Regions from separate parts of the Actinoplanes sp. NPDC049668 genome, predicted to be linked through region 2. Evidence: riboswitches for the same ligand, from Rfam matches in the RefSeq annotation. Region 2 holds a riboswitch; the other holds the start of a gene.
The links. A riboswitch is a leader RNA that binds a small molecule or an ion and turns the genes downstream of it on or off. The one in region 2 is predicted to bind cyclic di-GMP.
Positions count from the first base shown of each region.

Region 1: linked by a shared signal. The riboswitch ahead of ACIBSW_RS28820 (Calx-beta domain-containing protein) and the one ahead of ACIBSW_RS34130 (UDP-glucose/GDP-mannose dehydrogenase family protein) in region 2 are both predicted to bind cyclic di-GMP.

Region 1 is NZ_JBITLR010000007.1:137,135-141,536, reverse strand. Features, by position in the region: gene ACIBSW_RS28820 (Calx-beta domain-containing protein) at 1-1,971, opposite strand, end outside; cyclic di-GMP riboswitch class I at 1,988-2,067, opposite strand; gene ACIBSW_RS28815 (TetR/AcrR family transcriptional regulator) at 2,359-2,916, shown strand; gene ACIBSW_RS28810 (hypothetical protein) at 3,163-3,990, opposite strand; gene ACIBSW_RS28805 (hypothetical protein) at 3,951-4,402, opposite strand, start outside.
Region 2 is NZ_JBITLR010000009.1:157,911-162,312, reverse strand. Features, by position in the region: gene ACIBSW_RS34145 (helix-turn-helix domain-containing protein) at 1-760, opposite strand, end outside; gene ACIBSW_RS34140 (hypothetical protein) at 907-1,032, shown strand; gene ACIBSW_RS34135 (hypothetical protein) at 1,106-1,906, opposite strand; cyclic di-GMP riboswitch class II at 2,141-2,225, shown strand; gene ACIBSW_RS34130 (UDP-glucose/GDP-mannose dehydrogenase family protein) at 2,260-3,591, shown strand; gene ACIBSW_RS34125 (hypothetical protein) at 3,595-4,041, opposite strand; gene ACIBSW_RS34120 (molybdopterin molybdotransferase MoeA) at 4,244-4,402, shown strand, end outside.

The sequences.
Region 1 (4,402 bases), on a different contig from region 2:
ATCAGGCGCCTTGTCGTCGTTCACGAGAGTGAGCTTCATCGTCTTAGAGGTCGGTGCGGTGATGAAGTCGTTCGAATGCGTAACCGGGTCGGCTGCCGCCTGGAAGTAGGCAGTCTCGTCCCCCTCGTAGATGTCATCACCGAAGACCAGCAGCACGCCGTAGCCGGTGGTCGTCTCCGGCTGAACCGTGATCTTGTTGGTCACCAGCGAGTAGTCACCAGAGCCCACCAAGGCACCCACGGTGCCAGACGCGGTGCCGGAATTCGCGCCGGTGACATCGGTGATGTTGAACACCAGGGTCTGATCGCTTCCCCCCGACAACGTCAGCGGAAGCAGGACCGCGGCCGTCTCATCGCCTTCGTCCCTCGTCATGTCGGCGAAGGTAAAGGTTGGCTTGGCGTCGTCATCCGTGATCGCGATCGTGGTGATCCCGGAGCCGATCGTCGCCGAGCCGTCCACATTCAACAGCATGATGTTGAACAACTCAGTATCGGTGTCCGGCGAAGCGATGCTCCCGCCCTCGTCGATCGTGTCACCGACGATGTCCACCGTGAACGTCTGAGTGGTCGTGCCCGCCGGGAATACGAGCCTGCCACTCTTCGTGATGTAGTCCTTGACCGGCTGGGCATCGCCCACCGCGGTGCCAAGCGAGGCAGTCTCCCAGTCCACCGTGACAACTCGCCCGGCGGCTGCGCTCAGGGTCGCGGTGAAGGTCTTGCTTGTGATGCCGGAGTTGCCTTCGGTCACGGCCGTCGGGGTGATGGCCACGGTTGGCGGCGACTCGCCGCCCGTGATCGTTAGGATCTGCTTCACCGGCGAGCCGAGTGTGGCGTTGGTCGGATTGACCAACTCGATCGCGATATCCTCAGGCAGCTCGTTAATGGCGTCGACTGGGGCCGAGATAGTGATGGCGTCGGCCACGGTCCCGGTTTTCGCGGGAATCGTGATCGTCCGCGAGGCCGGGTACGTGAAGTCGGTGCCGGGCGTCGCGGCGCCGTGACCGGCCACCGCTGGCGCCGCCACGGCGTTCCACTCCACCGTGATCGCCTTCTCCGAAGGCGGCGTAATCGTGATGGGGAGGTTCAGCGGAGTGCCCTCAACCACGGTGCCACCACCACCCAGAGTCAGCACCGGCGTCGCCTGGACGTCGCTGATGCTCACCGTCGTGCTGGCCGTCGTGGGGAAGACATTAGTGGCCACGGTGTTGACCGTGAATGTCTCCAGGTCGTTCGCGTCCTTGACACCGTCATTGGTGATCGGGATGGGGTGAGTAGCGGTGAGCTGGCCGGCCGGAATGGTGAACTGTTCGTTGACCTGCGCGGTGTAGTCACCCAGCGGAGCAACGCCCGCGATCGCCGTTCCGTTGACGGTGTTGAGAGTCACCACGGTGGGCATACCGGACAAGGCGCTGAGCTTCGCCGTAATGGTGGCCGTCGCCCCGGCGCCCTCGACGACGGGATTGGGTGCAGCGCTCAGCGTGTACGACGGCAACGGGTCGTTGTCGAGAATGGTGCCGACTGCCGTGAGCGTGTCCAACGCGTCGGCGGGGTTCGTCGCGGTCAGCTTGAATGTCTCGTTGAGCTCGGCGAGGGCATCGTCCGTGGTCGGGACGGAAACCGTCTGGTCAGGGGCGCCGGTGGCGGCGAACGTAACGGACGCGGGGCTCGGTGAGCCGAAGTCCGTAAGGGCAGCCGGATTGGTCGTCCCCGGCGCAACGGTGATGTTGTACGTCGCCGCTCCGGTACCTGTGTAGTGCAGGGTAAAGACGACCGGCGATCCCTCGACAGCCTGCGCGTCAGCGATCGTGAGCTCCGGAGGGGCGGCGGACGCCGGCGACGCGATCAAGACGGCCGGCGCAAAGGCGATGACGCCAGCGACCGCGGCTGAGAGAGCCGTTCGTAGCGGCTTGAGGCCACGCAGCGAGAACGGATCCGAGCCGCTCCTGGCTGCATGGGCTGGTTGATAGCGCATGTGTGTTTCTGTCTCCTTCGGCGGCTGGGCCGCCTCCCATCCGGGAGGTCCCTGGCTTTGCGTCCCCGCCTTTCGGCGGGTTTGCCTTTTCGGTGCCGCACGCGACGGCTGGTCGTGCACCGGACTTTTCGGCCGGTCGGCGCGGGCACCCATCGCGGGGACAAAGCTCGCATTGGGGAGCTGCGCCGTCCGTACTGTAACCAGCGAATTGCCGGACTGTTGGTGAATTGGACTTTTAGGCCGCTTAGCCCCGACCACGCGGTCTTGTGGTGATTTACTCTTAACACGATCACGGGGCGACAAGCGCCCAAACTGCGGAAATCGGTTCACGCGCGTAGGCGCCCATCAATCTTGACAGTGAGAAGTATCCGCTGGTAACTTCAGCGCATGGCCGGTTATCACCACGGGAATCTGCGCGACGCGATCCTCGCCGGCGCCGTCTCGGTGATTGCCCGCGACGGCGTCGGCGCGCTCAGCCTGCGTGCTCTCGCCGCCGAGATCGGCGTCAGTCATACCGCTTTCCGGCGCCATTTCGGCAGCCGCGAGGGTGTGCTCAATACGCTCGCCGTGCAAGGCAATCTCATGCTCGCCGAGCAGTTACGCAGCTCCGCGACGACAGGCGGATTTATTGAGGTCGGCGTCACTTATGTCCGATTCGCCCTCGCGAATCCCGGTCACTTCGCCGTGATGTTTCGCTCCGACCTGCTCGATAACGAGGACCCGGAGCTGATTTCCGCGCGTTCGGAGTCTTTTGCACCCCTGCGCGACGGCGTGCGCGCACTCGGCGCCGCCGACCCCATCGCGGCCGAGGTCGCCGCCTGGGGCGTCGTGCACGGCATCGCCACGCTCGCCCTCAACGGTTCCCTGGCGGGCGCCCTGAATCAGACCGTCGACGTCGAGGCTCTGGCCCGGCGGGCGCTGTCCCAGTTCAACCCCTTGAGGTAAGGACCCCCCGAGATGCTAGACAACGTCCACCAGATCATCGCCGGCGTCGTGCTGCTGTCGGTCGTCGGCATCGCCTACGGCGGCACGTTCCTGCTGAAGGTGGCCCGCGGCAGCGTGCCCGCCAACGAGCTCCAGCAGCGCTTCTTCCGGGCCGGCCACGCACACGCCGGCGTGCTGGTCATCCTCGGCCTGCTCGTCCTGCAGCTCACCCAGCTCAACGACGTCGCCCAGCTCTGGCAGGCGCTCTCACTGGGCGTGCTGGCCGCCGCGATCCTCATGCCCGGCGGCTTCTTCCTCTCCGTGGCCGGCCGCGACCCCCAGCGCCCCAACCGGTTCATCGCACTGCTCTGGACCGGCGCCGCCCTGCTCGTCACCGGCCTGGCCGCGGCGGGCATCGGCCTCGTCGCCGCCGGCACCAACTGAGGCACCGCCGGCACCGGCTGACGCCCGCCGGCGGATGAGCGGCAGCCAGGCGAGCAGCACGGCGAGCGCCAGCGCCGCGAGGAACGGCAGCCGCCACCACCGCGTGAGCCCCGGCGACGGCGGCGGCTGCGCGGCCGAGACCCACGGCCGCGCGGTCTTCGACCACGCCACGAAGGCGTCACCGATCGGCAGCACCCCGGCGGCATAGCGCTTGGACCACGGCGTCGACACGGGTACCCCTACCAACTCCCCGTAGTTCGCGAGCGCCCCGGCCAGCTGCAGGTCCCCCGCGACCGACGCCGCGCCGAGGGTCACCGCGGTCGCCGACAGGCTCACCCCGAGCGGCAGCGGCCCCGAGTCCACGTCGGCCGGGCCGTCGGTGCCCACCGGGTACTCCCGGACCGCCGGGCCCAGGCGCAGCGGCTGCACCACGAACAGGGACCGGAAGCGCAGGTACTGCGACCGCGCGAACGCCGGGTCGATGTCGACCAGGAAGCGCTGGATGATGCTCTGCGAGGTGCCCCGGGCCACCGAGGTCGGCGCGCCGGTCGCCGGGTCGACGGTGTGCGGCAGCAGGCCCGTCGCCGGGTCGAGCCGCTGCCGGACGCCGGTCAGCCAGCGGTCGACCGTGCCGGCGTACCGGGGCGGCAACAGCTTGTCGTGCAGGCGCAGCGAGGCGATCGCGACCGTCGAGTCGACCGGCCAGGCCTGGCGGGGTAGGCCGCGAGGTACGGCGTCGGTGACGCGTCGAAGGCGGCCGCCAGGGCCGCCGACGCGGCCTCGAAGTCGCGCCGCAGCGCCGGATCCGGCCGCAGCGAGAGCACGCCGCCGCGCAGCCAGTTGGTCCAGCCCTGGTAGAAGACCCCGTACGGCGGTGTCAGCGAGGCACTGAAAGACGAACGGCCGGCGGGCGTCTCGAGGCGGGACAGGGCCCAGCGCGCCTCGGTCACCTGCCCGCGCTCGACCTGGGCGAGGCCGTACAGCGCGTACAGGAAGAGGTAGCCCTCGGGGAACATCTCCTGCGCCTGCTCGGCGGCGCCGTCGTCCAGCTCGGCGCGCAGGA
Region 2 (4,402 bases):
TCGCGCCGGTCTCGGCCCGGAACCGGCGGGCGAACGTGCGCGGCGCCATGTGCGCGCGCAGGGCCAGGGTGTCCACCGTGTGCGGGCGGTCGAGGCTCTGCAGGACCTCGGCCAGCAGCGGCTGCAGCGTCTCGCACTCGATCGGCGGCACCGCCCGCTCGATGAACTGCGCCTGGCCGCCCTCGCGGTGCGGCGGGACGACCATCCGCCGGGCGAGCTGGGTGGCCACGGCGGAGCCCTGCTCCTCGCGGATCAGGTGCAGTCCGCAGTCGACGGCGGCGGAGGTGCCCGCGCTGGTGATGAGGTTGCCGTCGGCGACGTAGAGCACGTTCGGGTCGACCTTCGCGGCCGGGAACCGGGCCGCGAGGGCGTCGGTGTGCCGCCAGTGCGTAGTGCAGCGGCGGTCGTCGAGCAGGCCGGCCGCGCCGAGCGCGAACGCGCCGGTGCAGACGCTCATCACCCACGCGCCCCGGGCATGCGCGCGGCGCAGCACGTCGAGGACGGCCGCGGGCGGCTCCAGCTCGGCGTTGCTCGGCACGACCGCGACCAGGTCGGCCGCCTCGGCCGGCGCCAGGTCGTGGCTGGGGGAGATCGAGAAGCCCGCATGGGTACGCACGGCGGCGCCGTCCGCGCTGCACACGGCGAACTCGTACGCCGGCAGCCCCTCCGCGGTGCGGTCGTAGCCGAACAGCTCGCAGAGCACGCCGAGCTCGAACACGGCGACCTCTGGCATGACGATGACGGCGACGCTGTTCAGCATGTCCGCCAGCCTACGACGAACTGGCAGGATTTTGAAGATGTATGGCATCTCTGCCACTGTCCGCGGCCGCCCGGCCGGTTCATGCTTGGTATCAGCAACCCGGTGCGCACCGGCCAGAACCCGCCGGATCAAGGGTGTGAATCGTCATGGGAATCGCCGTACTGCTGTTCTTCGTCGCCATCGCCATCGCCTCGGGCCTCGGCCTGACCGCCGACAGCCGCGACAGCGCCGACTGGAAGCCGACCGTCGACGGCCTGCGCGGCCGGTGCTGATGTCGGCCGCGACGCACCGGCCCCGCCAGCGGTAGACGCGGGCGGGGCCAGTGCGCTGTAACGCCTACTTCTTCTACTTCTTCGCGGGAGCCTCCTGCTCCTCGGCGCCCGCCTGCTCCTCGACACCGGCCTCTTCCTCGGCACCCGCCTCTTCCTCGGCACCGGCCTCCTCGCCGGCGCCGGCCTCTTCACCGGCGCCCGCGTCGCCCGCGGCCTCGGCGGCGGCGGCCTTCTTGCCGGCCAGGTCGAGGCAGGCGACCAGCAGCGCCGCCCGGGCGTCGGTCACCGCGGCGTCCAGGTCCTCCTGAGCGGCGGCGTCCTCCGCCTCCTCGGCGGCACCCGCCTCCTCGGCGGCGCCCTTCTCCTTCGCGGCGCCCTTCTCCTTGCCCATGGCCCTGGCCCACTTCTTGGCCGCGGCCTTCTTGGCCCGCTTGGACATGTGCGCCGCGGCGGCGGCCGCTTCCTCCTCCTCGGCGGCGGCGTCCTCGGCGGCACCCTCGTCCTCGGCGGCGCCGGCCGCCTCCTCGGCGGCCGCGGCCTGGTCGATCGCGAACTGGTCGCACGATTCCTCGAGGGCCTGCGCCGATGCGGCGGCGGCCTCGGCGGCGCCTATCTCCTGTTCCGGCGCCAATGGTTCGCCGTCGCAGATAACCGCGCCGGCGTTGATTTCCAATTTCTCGCAACCGGCGATGTCGAAATTCTGACCGTCGACAACGACGATCTCCCCGGGTGCCGTCTGCTCGCCGGCCGACGCCAGCTGCAGGCCCGTGATACCGCCGACCACCAGCACACCAGCGATGACTGCGCCGCCGATCGCCTTGCGGTTGACCCCGGTGCTCCTGCCCCCGGTGCGTCGTCGCTGTCGCAGTCTCATCACCACTCCTAGTCGTCGGACGTCAATGCGTACGAAAGCAGGTACGCGACCGCCCGGCGTGGTGGTTCAGATCTGCGCCGAATTCATCCGGTTCAAAATTCCATGGACTTTCTCATGCCAAATTTTCGGCCGGTCGCGCGACCGGCGGCGGGCCGCCCATGCCGGCAATCCTGACTGGTCAGGTGAGGTGAGGCCGGTACCGGGATGGCAGTATCCCCCGGGCGGCTCGCACCGAGCCGTGGGCGAGGTGTTGATCCGCCGGGCGAGTTGGTCGCCCATGTCCGGCGGGGAGCCAGCGGCGAAACCGGCGTCCTTGGTACAGCCACTCCGCTGACTTCCGAGGATTTCGTCTGATGAGCACGACCCTGCGCCCCCGCCTCACGGTCATCGGCACCGGCTACCTCGGCGCCACCCACGCCATCTGCATGGCCGTGCTGGGCTTCGACGTGCTCGGTGTCGACGTCGACGCGGACAAGGTCGCCCGGCTCAACTCCGGCGAGGTGCCGTTCTTCGAGCCCGGCCTGCCCGAGCTGCTCACCAAGGCCCTCGAGACCGGCCGACTGCGCTTCACCACCTCGTTCCAGGAGGCCGGCGAGTTCGGCGACGTGCACTTCATCTGCGTCGGCACGCCGCAGCGCGGCGACTCCGGCGCCGCCGACCTGACCTACGTCGACGCGTCGGTCACCGCCCTGTCGCGGCACCTGCGCCGCCGCGCCCTCGTGGTCGGCAAGTCGACGGTGCCGGTCGGCACCGCCGCCCGCCTCGCCGGGCTGATCCGGGCCACCGCGCCCGCCGGCGACCAGGTCGAGCTGGCCTGGAACCCGGAGTTCCTGCGGGAGGGCTTCGCCGTCGACGACACCATGCGGCCCGACCGGCTGGTCTTCGGCGTCACCTCGGACTGGGCCGAGCAGCGGCTGCGGGCCGCGTTCGAGCCGGTGCTCGCGCTGGGCGTACCCGTCAAGGTCACCGACCTGCAGACCGCCGAGCTGGTCAAGGTCGCCGCGAACTCGTTCCTGGCCACCAAGATCTCCTACATCAACGCGATGGCCGAGGTCTGCGAGGCCACCGGCGCCGACGTGCGGGACCTGGCCGAGGCCCTGGCGTACGACGAGCGGATCGGTGGCAAGTTCCTGCGCCCCGGGCTCGGCTTCGGCGGCGGGTGCCTGCCCAAGGACATCCGGGCGTTCGCGCACCGGGCCGAGGAGCTGGGCGTCGGCCGGGCCGTCGGCTTCCTGCGCGAGATCGACGGCATCAACCGGCGCCGCCGCTCGCGGGCGGTGGACCTGGTGGTCGAGCTGTGCGGCGGCGACGTGGCCGGCAAGAAGGTCGCCGCGCTCGGCGCGTCGTTCAAGCCCGACTCCGACGACATCCGCGACGCGCCCGCGCTCGAGGTGGCGAGCACGCTCGCCGGCCTCGGCGCCCGCGTGCACGTCTTCGACCCGGCCGCGATGGAGAACGCCCGCCGGGCGCACCCCGAGCTCGCGTACGGCACCGGCGCGCTGGACGTGGCCCGCGACGCCGACGTGGTCGTGCTGCTGACCGAGTGGACCGAGTTCCGCGAGATCGCCCCCGAGGCGATGGCCCAGGTCGTCGGCGCCCGGCGGATCCTCGACGGGCGGCACGCCCTCGACCCGGACGCGTGGCGCGCGGCGGGCTGGGAGTACCGGGCCCTCGGCCGCCCCTGACCACTAGTCCGCGGGCGGGCGCCGGGCGGCCAGGGCCGCCACCACCGCGACGGCGAACGCCTCGGTGTCCCGCGGCGGGTGGCCGCGGCCGGCCGCCGCGCCGACGGCGGACGCCCAGGCCCGGCGCAGCTGCTCCGCCTCGAACGCGGGCACCGGCGCGTCCGGCACGTTCGCGAGCTCGCCGATCCGCGACCGCCGGCGGGTCAGCATCATCCTCAGCCGGCCCCGGCCCGGCTCCCCGGCGGGCTGCTGTGCGACCACCGTCTCGGCCACGAAGCCGAGCACGAAGGCCGACCACGCGCGGACCTGGTCGGCCGGGACGCCGGCCCGGCGCCCGTCGAGGGTCCAGGGATCGATCCGGTACGCCTCCAGCACCGACTCCAGGAACGGCAGCTCGGCGGGGGCCAGCGCGGCCAGCACGTCCCGGACGACATCCGCACCGGTACGCACAGCCACACCCCTCCGCTCGCCGCCCGCGCTCGACCCTAGACACGCGCGAGTGCGATCAGCCACGCCGTCACACGAACGGATGAGGCCCCCGGCCTCACATTCGCGCCGGCGCCGCGGTGAGGTTCCCGTCGCCGCGCGGACCCGGTACCGGCACGCGGACGTGACGGTGCCGCGGTGCAGTGCTGATGTGACACTGACAGCGATGCGATCCGTCGACAGCCCCGTACCGTGGCGCACCGCCCTGAAGGTCGCCGGTGCGGCCGCCACCGCCCTCCCGCCGGAGCGGGTGCCGCTCGGCGCGGCCGCCGGCCGGGTGCTCGCGGCGCCGGTGCACGCCGGCGCCGACCTGCCGGGCACCGAC